2 regions of the Aurantimonas sp. E1-2-R+4 genome follow, and region 2 is predicted to be linked to the other one. Evidence: predicted binding sites of a transcription regulator. Region 2 holds the regulator's gene; the other holds the start of a gene.
What was found. Region 2 encodes HrcA, which represses chaperone genes, less so after heat shock. Its sites were predicted from a motif close to GTTAGCACTCNCNNNNNGNGAGTGCTAAC; they were not measured.
Positions count from the first base shown of each region.

Region 1: the regulator HrcA is predicted to act here: its motif matches at 4,119-4,147, upstream of groES (co-chaperone GroES).

Region 1 is NZ_JAZHLK010000019.1:17,270-24,402, reverse strand. It holds gene ileS (isoleucine--tRNA ligase) at 1-1,435, opposite strand, end outside; gene VQ045_RS10600 (hypothetical protein) at 1,738-2,085, shown strand; gene VQ045_RS10595 (bifunctional riboflavin kinase/FAD synthetase) at 2,082-3,065, opposite strand; gene VQ045_RS10590 (TIGR01459 family HAD-type hydrolase) at 3,062-3,925, opposite strand; gene groES (co-chaperone GroES) at 4,210-4,506, shown strand; gene groL (chaperonin GroEL) at 4,604-6,253, shown strand; gene VQ045_RS10575 (CsbD family protein) at 6,530-6,712, shown strand; gene VQ045_RS10570 ((2Fe-2S)-binding protein) at 6,995-7,133, shown strand, end outside.
Region 2 is NZ_JAZHLK010000065.1:3,247-10,379, forward strand. It holds gene VQ045_RS19525 (NAD(P)/FAD-dependent oxidoreductase) at 367-1,536, shown strand; gene folD (bifunctional methylenetetrahydrofolate dehydrogenase/methenyltetrahydrofolate cyclohydrolase FolD) at 1,641-2,558, shown strand; gene grpE (nucleotide exchange factor GrpE) at 2,570-3,211, opposite strand; gene hrcA (heat-inducible transcriptional repressor HrcA) at 3,417-4,529, opposite strand; gene rph (ribonuclease PH) at 4,709-5,434, shown strand; gene rdgB (RdgB/HAM1 family non-canonical purine NTP pyrophosphatase) at 5,431-6,075, shown strand; gene hemW (radical SAM family heme chaperone HemW) at 6,072-7,133, shown strand, end outside.

The DNA of each region.
Region 1 (7,133 bases), on a different contig from region 2:
GCCAGGAATGCGGGTACTGATGCTTCAGGCGGCCACGGGCGAGCAGATTGTTCCGCTCGATCAGCGCGGCGATGACACGCTTGTTGGCGTCGCCCTTCTTGCCCTTGTCGTCGATGACGCGCGCGGGACCGCCTTCCGCGTCCGGCCCGAAGCCCGGCACGTCCTTGGTGTAGAAGCCGTCGTCGTCGACGGTGAAGGGGATCGCCGTGTCGATGCCGCGCGCTTCGAGATCGCGGCGGGCGGCCATCCAGGCATCGAAATCCTCGCGGCCGTGGCCGGGCGCGGTATGAACGAAACCGGTACCCGCCTCGTCGGTGACGTGATCGCCTTGAAGGAGGGGAACGGGGAAGTCGTAGCCGCCGCCGAGTCCCGCGAGCGGGTGGTGACAGGTTAGCGCAGCAAGTTCGTCAGCCGCGACGTCATCAATGCGTCGGTAGCCCGCCTCCGGCACACGCGCCTTGGCGAAAACCTCCGCCGCGAGCGCGTCGGCAAGGATCAGCTTTTCGCCTTGCATCGCCCAGCGGGGATTTTCGGCGTCGTCCAGCGCAGTGACCTCGTAGAGCCCATAGGCGATGCGGGGCGAGAAGGCGACGGCACGGTTGCCGGGGATCGTCCAGGGCGTCGTTGTCCAGATGACAACTGATGCCGACCGCAAAGCCGTGTATCGCTCGTTTAACTTTTTTGCAGCCTCATCTGAAAGCTCACGCGAAAAATCGACGGCGACGACCTCCTTCACCGGAAACTTCACCCACACCGTATCCGACTCATGATCGTGGTACTCGACCTCGGCTTCGGCCAGCGCGGTCTTTTCCACCACCGACCACATGATCGGCTTGGAGCCGCGATAAAGCTGGCCCGACATGGCGAACTTCAACAGCTCGCCGGCGATTACCGACTCGGCCCCATAGGCCATGGTCAGATACGGGTCCTTGAAGTCGCCCTCGACGCCGAGGCGGCGGAACTCCTCGGTCTGTATGCCCACCCAATGAGCGGCAAAGTCGCGACATTCCTTGCGAAACTCGTTGACCGGCACGTCGTCCTTGTTCTTGCCCTTGGCGCGGTACTGCTCCTCGATCTTCCACTCGATCGGCAGGCCGTGGCAGTCCCAGCCGGGGACGTAATTGGCGTCGTAGCCGCGCATCTGGAACGAGCGGGTGATGACGTCCTTGAGGATCTTGTTCAGCGCGTGGCCGATATGCAGGTTGCCGTTGGCGTAGGGCGGCCCGTCATGCAGGACGTATTTCGGCCGGCCTTCCGAGGCTTTGCGCAAGGTGCCATAGAGATCCATGCCGTCCCATTTGGCGAGCCATTCGGGCTCGGCCTTGGGCAGACCGGCGCGCATCGGAAAGTCGGTCTCGGGCAGAAACAGCGTCTTGGAATAATCGACGGCGCCGTCGGAATCTGTCGTCTTGGTGTCGCTCATGATGTCAGCCATGTCGTCCGCCGCGATCAAAGCACGGCACAAAGGAAAAAAGCGGTGGTGGCGCGGCGGCCGGCAAACCCGGACCCTCCCCGGCCGAGCCGGTCAGAAGGCCGGGCGGCTAATTCGTATGAAAACGGAATGCGCGCGCGGACTGAGCATGGTCCGAGCCTTTAGCAAGTCCGGCAAGCGAAGGAAAGGCAGGCGCGACGGCCTGCATCAAGGAGGCAAGCGCCACGTTGGCCTGACTAGCCGAATGATATAATTTCGAACATCGGGGCCGGCACGCCTGCTCGACGCCCCGTAAGGAGGTCGCGATGCCCCATCTCTTTCGCTTTCTCGCCCGCAACGCGCTGATCGGCTTTTGTGCCGCCGCGTTCTTCGTCGCCGTGCTGGCGCTTGCCGATATCGGCGGTTTCGGGACGACGATCGCCCGCTCGGATTCCGGCCCGCTGGCGATCGGGCTGGTCATCTATTTCCTCGGCCTGACCTTTTCGAGCGTTCAGATCGGCATGGTGATCATGCTCAACGGGCGCTTTCCCGACGATGACGAGGGGCCGAAGGGCGGCAAACGCAAACGCTTGGCCGGATGGTTCTCTCCGCCGGCCGCTCGCTCGCCGATTATGGTGTCGGCTCCGGCGCCGAGACCAAGGCAGGCCGGCTAAAACGCGATCGCGTTGTCCAGCGGCGAGAGCGGCGCCACGCCGGCGAGTACCGCCTTCGCCTCTTCGGCATCTCGGTCCATCTGGGCGACAAGGGCCTCGGCACTCTCGAAACGTGCCTCGCCGCGCAAAAAGGCGAAGATCGAGACGTCGACCGTTTCGCTATAGAGATCGCCGGAAAAGTCGAACAGGAACGTCTCGAACAATGTCGCGCCATTGTCGAAGGTCGGGCGGCGGCCGAAGCTGGCGACGCCGTCATGCAGCGTGCCGTCGGCGCGGCGCAGGCGCACGGCATAGATGCCGTGCTTCAGCATCTCGTCGGGCTCAAGCACCAGATTAGCGGTCGGATAGCCGAGGCTGCGGCCGAGCTTCTGGCCGTGGACGATCTCGCCGCGGATGGTCCAGCGATAACCGAACTGGCCGGCCGCCGCCGCGACGTCGCCGGCTTCGAGAAGCGCACGGATACGGCTCGACGAGACTGTTTCTCCGCCCTCGTCGGCGAAAGCCGGCACCAGCGTCACGCCGAAGCCGTGGCGCGGGCCCGACTCGGCAAGCGTCTGCGGGGTGCCGCCGCGCTTGGCGCCGTAGTGAAAGTCGAAGCCGGCAACGACGTGATGGGATTTCAGGCAATCAACGAGAACGGTTTCGACGAAGGCCTCAGGCTCCAGCGCGGCAAAGGCCCGGTCGAAGGGCTGCTCGACCACGGCGTCGAACCCAAGCGCTCCGAGAAGCCGCGCTTTCATTGGCGCCGGGGTCAGTCGCGCAACGGGCAGGTCGGGACGGAAGACCGTGCGCGGATGCGGCTCGAAGGTGAGGCAGACGAGCGGCCGGCCCTCGGCCTCGGCCAATTCGCGCGCGACCGCGAGCACCGCCTGGTGGCCGCGATGGACGCCATCGAAATTGCCGACCGCGACGACGCAGCCGGCAAGGCTCTCGGGAATGTCCGCGATGCCGCCAAGCCGCAGCGCGGCGCCATTCGTCATGCCAGCGCCGCCATGAAAGTGCGGGCGTCGAGACCGCGTTCGCGCAAGACCCGCACGACCGCCTCGGCGTCGGGGTCCGGTCCGCCGAACTCGTCACCATGGACGCCGTCGGTGATCAGCAGCACATCGATGCCGAAATCGTTGGCGCCCTTGATGTCGGTCATCAGGCCGTCGCCGATGGCGAGAATGCGCGCGCGATCGGACATGCCGGCCACCCGGGTCGCGACGTCGTAGATCGGCCGATGCGGCTTGCCGGCGAGATGGACCGTCGCCCCGAGGGCGGCATAGTCACGCGCCAGCGCGCCGGCACAGTAGATCAACCGGTCGCCGCGATGCACGACGATGTCGGGATTGGCGCAGATCATCGGCAGGCCACGGGAATGCAGCCGGGACAGCAGTTCGCCATAGTCGGCGGGCGTCTCCGCCTCGTCGTCGTAGAGGCCGGTCGCCACAATCACCGCCGCGTCCGCCTCGCCAACCCGCTCGACGCCGAGCCCGTCGAACAGTTCGATGTCCCGTGCCGGGCCGAGATGGAAGACCGGCCCTCCGGTCTCCGCGATCAGCGCGCGGGTGGCGTCGCCGGAGGTGACGACCGCATCATAGGCATCACGCGAAAACTCCAGCGCATCGAGTTGGTCGATGACGCTGGCCGAGGGGCGCGGCGAATTGGTCAAAAGAACCACTTTGGCGCCCGCCGCGCGCGCCTCCGTCAAGGCGGCTTCGGCGGCCGGGTGCTTGCGCTCGCCATTGTGGACGACGCCCCACACGTCGCAGAACAGCGCGTCGTAACCGGTGGAAATCTCAGCCAGAGCCTTTATCTTGCGACTGATGCCGGAATTACCGGGAGTGGTGATGTCCATCGACGGCCCGTTATCTTTCAACTGATCGCCCGACGCGATAGAGGGGGGCCGCCAGCGGGTCAAGGCACTGGCCGACCGGGCTGGTCGCCCGCGAGGACCAGCCCTATCCGGCTTGGCCAGCCCATAAAAATCCTGTCGTCCGTCGTTGCCGACATCTTGACATCGCGTCGCTCGCCACCCTATCTGCCTCGTCGTTAGCACTCTCCATTGGTGAGTGCCAAATTCTTCGAGCCGGGTCCCGTTCTGGGTCCGGCCGTATTCGTTCAACGAAGGGTTCAACGAACATGGCAGCTGTGAATTTCCGTCCCCTGCACGATCGCGTCGTCGTACGCCGGGTGGAATCCGAAGCCAAGACCGCTGGCGGGATCATCATTCCGGATACGGCGAAGGAAAAGCCCCAGGAAGGCGAGATCATCGCGGTCGGCTCCGGCGCGCGTGACGAGTCCGGCAAGGTCGTTCCGCTCGACGTCAAGTCCGGCGACCGTATTCTCTTCGGCAAATGGTCGGGCACCGAGGTCAAGCTGAACGGCGAAGACCTTCTGATCATGAAGGAATCCGACATCATGGGTATCGTCGGCTGAAGACGAGCGACGGCTCCTGAGCCGACGTTCCACAACGACATTCCAAGAAACTTCAAACGGCGCGGCCTTCGATGGCGCGCCCGGGAGAATTAAGACCATGGCAGCTAAAGAAGTAAAATTCGGCCGCGACGCACGTGAACGCATGCTGCGCGGCGTCGACATCCTCGCCGACGCGGTGAAGGTGACCCTCGGCCCCAAGGGTCGTAACGTCGTCATCGACAAGTCCTTTGGCGCGCCCCGCATCACCAAGGACGGCGTCACCGTCGCCAAGGAGATCGAGCTCGAGGACAAGTTCGAGAACATGGGCGCCCAGATGGTGCGCGAAGTGGCCTCGAAGACCAACGACAAGGCCGGCGACGGCACCACGACCGCGACGGTTCTCGCCCAGGCGATCGTTCGCGAGGGTGGCAAGTCGGTTGCCGCCGGCATGAACCCGATGGACGTCAAGCGCGGCATCGACATGGCCGTCATCAAGGTCGTCGAAGCTCTGCAGGCCTCGGCTCGCAAGATCGAGACCTCGGACGAAGTCGCCCAGGTCGGCACCATCTCGGCCAATGGCGAGAAGGAAATCGGCGAGATGATCGCCGCCGCCATGCAGAAGGTCGGCAACGAGGGCGTCATCACGGTCGAGGAAGCCAAGACCGCCGAGACCGAGCTCGAAGTCGTCGAGGGCATGCAGTTCGATCGCGGCTATCTGTCGCCTTACTTCGTGACCAACCCGGAGAAGATGGTCGCCGAGCTCGAGGACGCCTACATCCTCCTGCACGAGAAGAAGCTCTCCAACCTCCAGGCGCTGCTACCGGTGCTCGAGTCCGTCGTGCAGTCCTCCAAGCCGCTGATCATCATCGCCGAGGACGTCGAAGGCGAGGCTCTGGCCACGCTCGTCGTCAACAAGCTGCGTGGCGGCCTGAAGATCGCCGCCGTCAAGGCGCCGGGCTTCGGCGATCGCCGCAAGGCGATGCTCGAGGACATCGCCGTCCTCACCGGCGGTCAGGTCATCTCCGAGGACCTCGGCATCAAGCTCGAGAATGTCACGCTCGACATGCTCGGCCGCGCCAAGAAGGTCTCGATCACCAAGGAAAACACCACCATCGTCGATGGTGCCGGTGAGAAGGAGCAGATCCAGGCCCGTGTCGGCCAGATCAAGGGCCAGATCGAGGAGACCACCTCGGACTACGACAAGGAGAAGCTGCAGGAGCGTCTCGCCAAGCTGGCGGGCGGCGTCGCGGTCATTCGCGTCGGCGGTGCGACCGAGGTCGAGGTCAAGGAAAAGAAGGACCGCGTCGACGACGCGCTCAACGCCACCCGCGCGGCTGTTGAAGAGGGTATCGTTGCCGGTGGTGGCGTCGCTCTGCTGCGCGCCTCCAATGCCCTGACGATCAAGGGCGAGAACCAGGACCAGGAAGCCGGCATCACCATCGTGCGCCGCGCGCTCCAGGCTCCGCTTCGCCAGATCGTCACCAATGCTGGCGCCGAAGGCTCCATCATCGTCGGCAAGATCCTCGACAATTCGTCGGTGACCTTCGGCTACAACGCCCAGACCGGCGAATATGGCGACATGATCCAGATGGGCATCGTCGATCCGGTCAAGGTCGTGCGCTCGGCGCTCCAGGACGCGGCTTCGGTCGCCGGCCTGCTGGTCACCACCGAGGCGATGATCTCGGAGGCTCCGAAGAAGGATTCGGGCGGCGGCATGGGCGGCGGCATGCCCGGCGGCATGGGCGGCATGGGCGGCATGGACTTCTAAGAAGCCGTCAGGCTTCGCGGAAGGGCATCAAGCCGCCCATCACTCCAAAGTGCCAAAACCGGGCAAGCCCGGTTTTGGGTGGCGGCATGGACTTCTAAGAAGTCCAGCATCGCAGACTGCTGTTTATGGAAGGGGCTCGGCATCGCCGGGTCCCTTTTCGATTCCAGGTCGTGGCCAACGATTTATCGATCCATCTTCGGAACGCGCGCCGAGGAAATGCGTTTGTTTTTCCGAAGCCTGGCAGTTCGCCGGACTATTTCTCAAAGGAATGGATCGATGGTCGACAAGAACGAGATCAAGGGCGGCGCCAAGGAAGTCGGTGGCAAGCTCAAGGAAGCAGCGGGCAAAGCCGTCGGTAACGAGCGGCTGGAAGCCGAAGGTCAGATTGACCAGGTCGAGGGCAAGACCCAGAAGAACTACGGCAAGGTCAAGGATGCGGTGCGCGACCAAGTGAAGTGACCATTGGTCGCACCGGACTGACATCGAGGGCTGCTCCGACGCTGGAGCGGCCCTTTTGTTTCGCCCCTTCGCCAACGTCGGCGGGGATCGACCTGCCCACCACGCCCGTGGTTGCCGTCAGTGGATCCGCCCAGAGACCAGAGGTGAACACAGAGTTCCGCTTTTCGGCCACGTAGCTGCACTTGTCTCGCGCAAGGCCGCGGCTAAGTTTTAGCAAATGCTAATTTTCGGCCGCGGGAAATTTCCGGCCGCTCCCTTTCAGCCAACCGCAAGGAGGCTTGCTTGATCAATTTCACGCTTAACGGCGAAGAGAAGACGTTCGACGGTGATCCCGACACACCGCTGCTCTGGGTGATCCGCGACGCGGAAAAACTGACCGGCACGAAATATGGCTGCGGCATCGCCCAATGCGGCGCCTGCA
Region 2 (7,133 bases):
ACACACTTCGCAACGAACGACCGCTTTCGGGAAGGCCTTGAGAAGCAGCGAAGGTCCGACATTGGGCGCGAAGCGGACGAGTCCCTTGCTCTGCGGCCTCCTCACCCCCGCGTCCGTCATGGGTCGCACGGGCCGCAGTCGCCCGGCCATGCTTCGCCAGCGCCCACGAGCCGAGCGCATCGCGTGCCACCAGCAATTCCTCTCCGATATCCGTGCGCTCGTATTCCCCCTTCGGCGGGATCGTGGGATAGGCCGTGAGGCTGCCGAGCCCTTTACTCACGAACGCGATGGAGCGTACGACGCCATCGATCGGGTCAAGGCCATCGCGCGCTTCACGCGGTCATCGCGCCGCAGTAAAAGGCCGACATGGACTACGATGCGATCATCCTCGGCGCGGGCGGCGCGGGTCTCCTGGCCGCGGCGACCGCGGGCAAGGCCGGCGCGCGGATTTGCGTCATCGATCATGCCGACAAGCCGGGCAAGAAGATCCTGATCTCGGGCGGCGGGCGGTGCAATTTCACCAACCGGGAGACCGAGCCCGCGTGCTTCCTGTCCGAGAACCCGCATTTCGCCAAATCCGCGCTCAGCCGCTACACCCAGTGGGATTTCCTCGCGCTGGTCGAGCAGCACGGCATCGCCTGGCACGAAAAGACCCTCGGACAGCTGTTCTGCGACGGGTCCGCGCGGCAGATCGTTGAGATGCTCGTGGGCGAATGCCAACGCGGCGGCGTCGAGATCCGGCTGTCCACGGATATCGGCGAGATCAGCCACGCCGACGGGCGCTTCCGGGTCGCCAATGCGACGGCGCCGCAACTGGTCATCGCGACGGGCGGCCCCTCGATCCCGAAAATGGGCGCGACGGGCAAGGCCTATGAGATCGCCCGGCGCTTCGGCCTCAATGTCGTCACGCCACGTCCGGCGCTCGTGCCGTTGACCCTCGGTCCGGACGAGAGGCTGTTCCGGGAGATTTCAGGAGTGTCCTGCCCGGCCGTGGCGCGCGTCGGCGACACGGCCTTCGAGGAGGCCGCGCTGTTCACGCACAAAGGGCTTTCGGGGCCGGCCATCCTGCAGATCTCGTCCTACTGGAAACCCGGCGAGACCATCGCGCTCACCCTGGTCGCGGCATCCGCCGAGATGCTGCGCGGCGCCAAACGGCGGATGCCGCGCGCGCATATGAAAGCGGCTCTGGCCGAGCGCCTTCCGAACCGGCTGGCCGAGGCCCTCGCCGCCCGCATCGACATCGCCAGGGAGCTCGGCAATATCGCGGATGCCGAGCTCGATCACGCGGCCGAAACCCTGACGCGGCTGACCTTCCGCCCGACGGGAACCGAAGGCTTTGCCAAGGCCGAAGTGACGGCGGGCGGGATCGACACGGCGGAACTCTCCTCCAAGACCATGGAGGCGCGCCGTGTTCCGGGCCTCTACGCCATCGGCGAAGCCGTCGACGTGACCGGCTGGCTCGGCGGCTACAATTTCCAGTGGGCCTGGTCATCGGGCGTCGCCGCCGGCCGGGCGATCGCCGCGCGCATGGGGTGATGGCGATCGCCGCTTTCCGCCGCCCCTTTCCCCACACCCTTTCCCCGCACCCTCGATCTGCCCTAAGAACCCTGTCGGCACCGGCATTTGGGGGAGCGGCAGACATGACGGCACAGCGGATCGACGGCAAGGCGCGCGCGGCGCGGATCATCGAGGAGGTGAAGCGCGCGGCCGACGCGCTCACCACCGAGACCGGCATGGAGCCGGGGCTGGCCGTCGTCATCGTCGGCGAGGACCCGGCCAGCCAGGTCTATGTCGGCTCCAAGGCGCGGACCGCCAAGGACTGCGGCTTCAAATCAGTCAAGCATGTGCTGGGCGCCGAGATCGGCGAGGCCGCGCTGCTCGGCAAGATCCGCGAGCTCAACGCCGACCCGACCATCCACGGCATTCTGGTGCAATTGCCGCTCCCCGATCAGATCGACGAGGCCAAGGTGATTCAGGCGATCGCGCCGGACAAGGATGTCGACGGCTTCGGCCTCGTCAATGTCGGCCGCCTCTCGACCGGCGCCCTCGACACGGCCTTCGTGCCCTGCACGCCGGCCGGCTCGATGATCCTGATCCGCGACATCCTCGGCGACGATTTGTCGGGCAAGACGGCCGTCGTCGTCGGCCGCTCCAACATCGTCGGCAAGCCGATGGCGCAGCTGCTGCTCGCCGCCAACGCGACGGTGACCATCGCCCATTCGCGCACCAAGGACCTTCCCGCCGTCTGCCGGGGCGCCGACATTCTGGTCGCGGCCGTCGGGCGGCCCGAGATGATCACCGGCGACTATGTGAAGGCGGGCGCCGTCGTCATCGACGTCGGCATCAACCGGATCGCCGCGCCGGAAAAGGGCCTCGGTGACGACGGCAAGCCGAAGACGCGCCTCGTCGGCGACGTCGCCTTTGCCTCGGCCACCGAAAAGGCCGCGGCGGTCACGCCGGTGCCGGGCGGCGTCGGGCCGATGACCATCGCCATGCTGATGGCCAACACGCTGACCGCCGCCTACCGCGCGGCGGGACGGAAACCGCCCGCGTTTTGAACGCCGCCTGATTACGCCGCGTCGCCCGCGGTGCCGGCCTCGGCCGTCTCGTCCGGCTTCGGCTGGCCCTGCTTCGGCCCGCCCTTGGCGACGCCGACCATTGCCGGCCGCAGCACCCGGTCGCCGATCGCATAGCCCGCCTGCACCACCTGGACGACGGTGTTGTTGGGGACCTCCGGGTTCGGCACCTCGAACATCGCCTGATGGAAATGCGGATCGAAGCGCTGGCCCTCCGGATCGAGCTTCTTCACGCCATGCTTTTCGAGCGTGCCCAGCAGCCCGCGCTCGGTCACCTCGATGCCGTCGATCAGGGCGTTGAGGCCATCGTCGCCGTGTTCCTTGGCCTCGGCCGGAACCGCCTCGATGGCGCGGCGCAGATTATCGGCGACCGACAGCATCTCGCGGGCGAAGCTGGTGACGGCGTAGGTGCGCGCGTCCTTGATCTCGCGCTCGGTGCGCCGGCGCAGATTTTCCATGTCGGCGGCAAGCCGCAGCAGGCGATCCTTGACGTCGGCATTCTCGGCCTCGAGATCGGCGATGCGGGCGGCATCGGCGTCGGCCGCCGCATCCGCATCGGCAAAGCCGCTCGCGGCATCCGCGGCGAACTCGTCATCGGCGTTGGCGTTGGCCGCGCCTCGCTCGGTTTCCGCCATCGCCGCCCTGTCGGCCGCCGCGGCTTCCGCCGCCTCGCTGCGGTAGACACCCTGAGTGCGCCTGTCTTTCTCGCTTGCCATCCGTCCTTCACCTCATCTCAGTCGCGCGCCGCAACACGCTTCTCTTCGGCTCGTGGGAGGGCGAGCGCGGATTGCGGCGGAAAATCATTATCGAGGCCGCATATCGAATTGACGGGCGCAGAAATCAAGCCTCGCGCGCGGCAGAGCCCTTGGCGAGCAGTCGGGAGACGATACGCGCGGTATAATCGACCATCGGCACGATGCGCTTGTAGTTGAGCCGGGTCGGGCCGATGACGCCGACCGCGCCGATGACGTTTTCCGTGCCACCCCTGTAGGGCGCGACGACCAGCGACGAACCCGACAGCGAGAACAGCTTGTTCTCCGAGCCGATGAAGATGCGCACGCCGTTGCCGGTTTCGGCAAGGCCGAGCAGCTCGATGATGCCGCTTTTGGTCTCCAGATCGTCGAACAAGAGGCGCAGGCGGTCCAGATCCTCGGCCGCCGTGACGTTTTCCAAAAGATTGGCCCGGCCACGCACGATCAGCCGCGCCGGCTGATCGGCGGAGGCACCGGACCAGACGGCGAGGCCCTTGTCGACGAGCTCGCGCGACAGGACGTCGAGGGCGTTCGCCGTCTCGTCCTTCAGCCGGGCGATGCGCTCGCTGGCCTCGCCGAGCGTCCGCCCGACCACATGGGCATTGAGGAAATTGCCGGCCTCAATGAGCTGCGAGGCAGTGATCCCGGCCGGAAGGTCGAGGATGCGGTTTTCGACCTCGCCATTGGCGCCGACCAGCACCGCCAGCGCCTTGGTCGGCTCCAGCCGGATGAACTCGATATGTTTCAGCCGCAGGTCGGATTTGGCGGTCAGCACGATGCCGGCGCCGCGCGACAGGCCGGACAAGAGATTGCTCGCCTCGGTCAGCAGCGAATCGAACGGCCTTCCGTCGCCGGACAACCGGACCTTTTCCTCGATCTCCTCGCGCTCGGAGGCGCCGAGATCGCCGACCTCCAGAAACGCGTCGACGAAAAACCGCAGGCCGAGCTCGGTCGGCAGCCGCCCGGCGCTGACATGCGGGGCGTAGATGAGGCCGAGCGCCTCCAGATCGCTCATCACGTTGCGGATCGAGGCCGGCGACAGCGCGTTGCTCAAGAGCTTCGACAACATGCGCGAGCCGACCGGCTCGCCGATGTCCAGATAGCTCTCGACGATCAGCCGGAAGATGTCACGCGTCCGCTCGTCGAGACCCAGTGGGGTTGCGGCGACCAAGTCGCTGACTGGCAAGCGGAATTCGGTCATGATTGGGTGTTCGCTTCGGGCACCATCTAACTATAGGTGTCCCGGCCGGCGGAGCCAAGCCGCAATGCCGTTCTCTCGATGTGCCCGGCTTGCCGCCTCGCCGCATGGCCGGTACAAGCCCGGCACAACCCGTGGCGGTTATTCGCCTTCTTTCAAAGACTATTATTCAGGACGGCATCATGCGCCCATCGAAACGCGCCGGCGACCAGTTGAGGCTCGTCAGCCTCGAGCGCGATTTTTCACGCCACGCGGAAGGCTCCTGTCTCGTCAAGTTCGGCGACACCCATGTGCTGTGCACCGCGAGCCTGGAAGAGCGGGTGCCCGGCTGGCTGAAGAACTCCGGCAAGGGCTGGGTGACCGCCGAATACGGCATGCTGCCGCGCGCCACCGGCGAGCGCATGCGCCGCGAGGCCGCCAGCGGCAAGCAGTCCGGCCGCACCCAGGAGATCCAGCGCCTGATCGGGCGCTCGCTGCGCGCGGTCGTCGATCTGCAAGCGCTCGGCGAACGGTCGATTACCGTCGATTGCGACGTCATTCAGGCCGACGGCGGCACGCGCACGGCAGCGATCACCGGCGGCTTCGTGGCGCTCGCCGACTGTCTCGGCTGGATGGAGGCCCGCTCGATGGTCAAGCGCGACAAGGTGCTGACGGATCATGTCGCGGCGATCTCCTGCGGCATCTACAAGGGCACGCCGGTTCTCGACCTCGATTATCTGGAGGATTCGGCTGCCGAGACCGACGCCAATTTCGTCATGACCGGCACCGGCGGCATCGTCGAGATCCAGGGCACGGCCGAGGGCACGCCGTTTTCGGAGGCCGAGTTCACGGCCCTTCTGGGACTGGCCCGCAACGGCATCGGCGACCTCGTGGCGATGCAGCGCGCGGTGCTCGAGGCCGCCCGGTGAAACTGATCGACCCGAATGACGGGCCGCTTCTCGTCGCCAGCCACAATGTCGGCAAGATCTGGGAGTTCCGCGAACTGCTGGAGCCCTTGGGCTTCGATGTGACGTCGGCGAAGGACCAGAACCTCGACGATCCGGAAGAAACCGGCACCACATTCGAGGCAAACGCCGAGATAAAGGCGCTGGCAGCTATGCGGGCAACAGGCGTTGCGTCGCTTTCGGACGATTCGGGCCTCGTCGTCGACGCGCTCGGGGGCGATCCCGGCATCTATTCGGCGCGCTGGGGTGGACCGGAGCGGGATTTCGCCATGGCGATGCGCAATGTCGAGGAAAAGCTGCAGGCCGCCGGGGCAACGACGCCCGACAAGCGTCGGGCGCGGTTCGTCGCGGTCCTCTGTCTGGCGCGACCGTCCGGCAAGACGCATTTGTTCCGCGGCGAAGTGGACGGCACCATTGTCTGGCCACCGCGCGGCACGCTCGGCTTCGGCTACGATCCGATCTTTCTTCCTGAGGGCCAGGACCGTACCTTCGGCGAGATGATGTCGCTGGAAAAACATGCCTGGAAACCCGGCCAGCCAACGGCGCTCTCGCACCGGGCACGGGCGTTCCAGAAATTCGCGCGCGACGCGCTCGGAGTCGAATGACGGAGCAGAGCCGCCCAACCGGCGACATCCTCGCCTTCGATCCGGCGCCTCGCGAGCCCGGCTTCGGCGTCTATGTGCATTGGCCGTTCTGCGCGGCCAAATGCCCCTATTGCGACTTCAACAGCCATGTTCGCCACAGGCCGATCGACCAGGCCCGTTACGCGGCGGCCTTCGAGCGGGAACTGACCGACGCCGCACGGCGCTCGGCCGGCCAAACCGTCACCTCGATCTTCCTCGGCGGCGGCACCCCCTCGCTGATGGAACCGGCGACGGTCGCGCGGGTCCTCGATGCCGTCGCCGCCAACTGGACCATCGCGAACGGCGCCGAGATCACCCTGGAGGCCAACCCGTCGAGCGTCGAGGCCGAGCGTTTCCGCGGCTACCGGGCGGCCGGCGTCAACCGGGTATCGCTCGGCGTCCAGGCGCTGAACGACCGCGACCTGAAGCTGCTCGGCCGCCTGCATGACGTGGAGCAGGCACTGCACGCCATCGGCCTGGCGCGCGAGATCTTCCCGCGTCTGTCCTTCGACCTGATCTATGCCCGACCCGACCAGACCGTCGACGCCTGGGAGGCGGAACTGACCCGTGCGCTCGATCTCGCCGCCGATCATTTGTCGCTCTACCAATTGACGATCGAGGAGGGCACGCCGTTTTTCGCGCTGCACAAATCCGGCAAGCTGAAGGTTCCGGACGGCGAATTGTCGGCCGAACTCTACGAGGCGACCCAGCGTCTGACCGCGGCGCGCGGCCTGCCGGCCTACGAAATCTCGAACCATGCGGTGCCGGGCGCCGAATCCCGTCACAATCTGACCTATTGGCGCTACGGCCTTTACGCTGGCGTCGGACCCGGCGCCCATGGGCGCCTGATGGGCGAGGACGGTCGCCACGCGATCTCCAACGAGCCGCTGCCGGAAACCTGGCTGAAGATGGTCGAGTCATGGGACAGCGGCGCCGTCGTCGACGATTTGCTGGCACCGGACGAGGAGGCGGACGAGTTGCTCTTGATGGGGCTGCGGCTCACCGAGGGTATCGATCTGGCTCGTTGGCGCCGGCTGAGC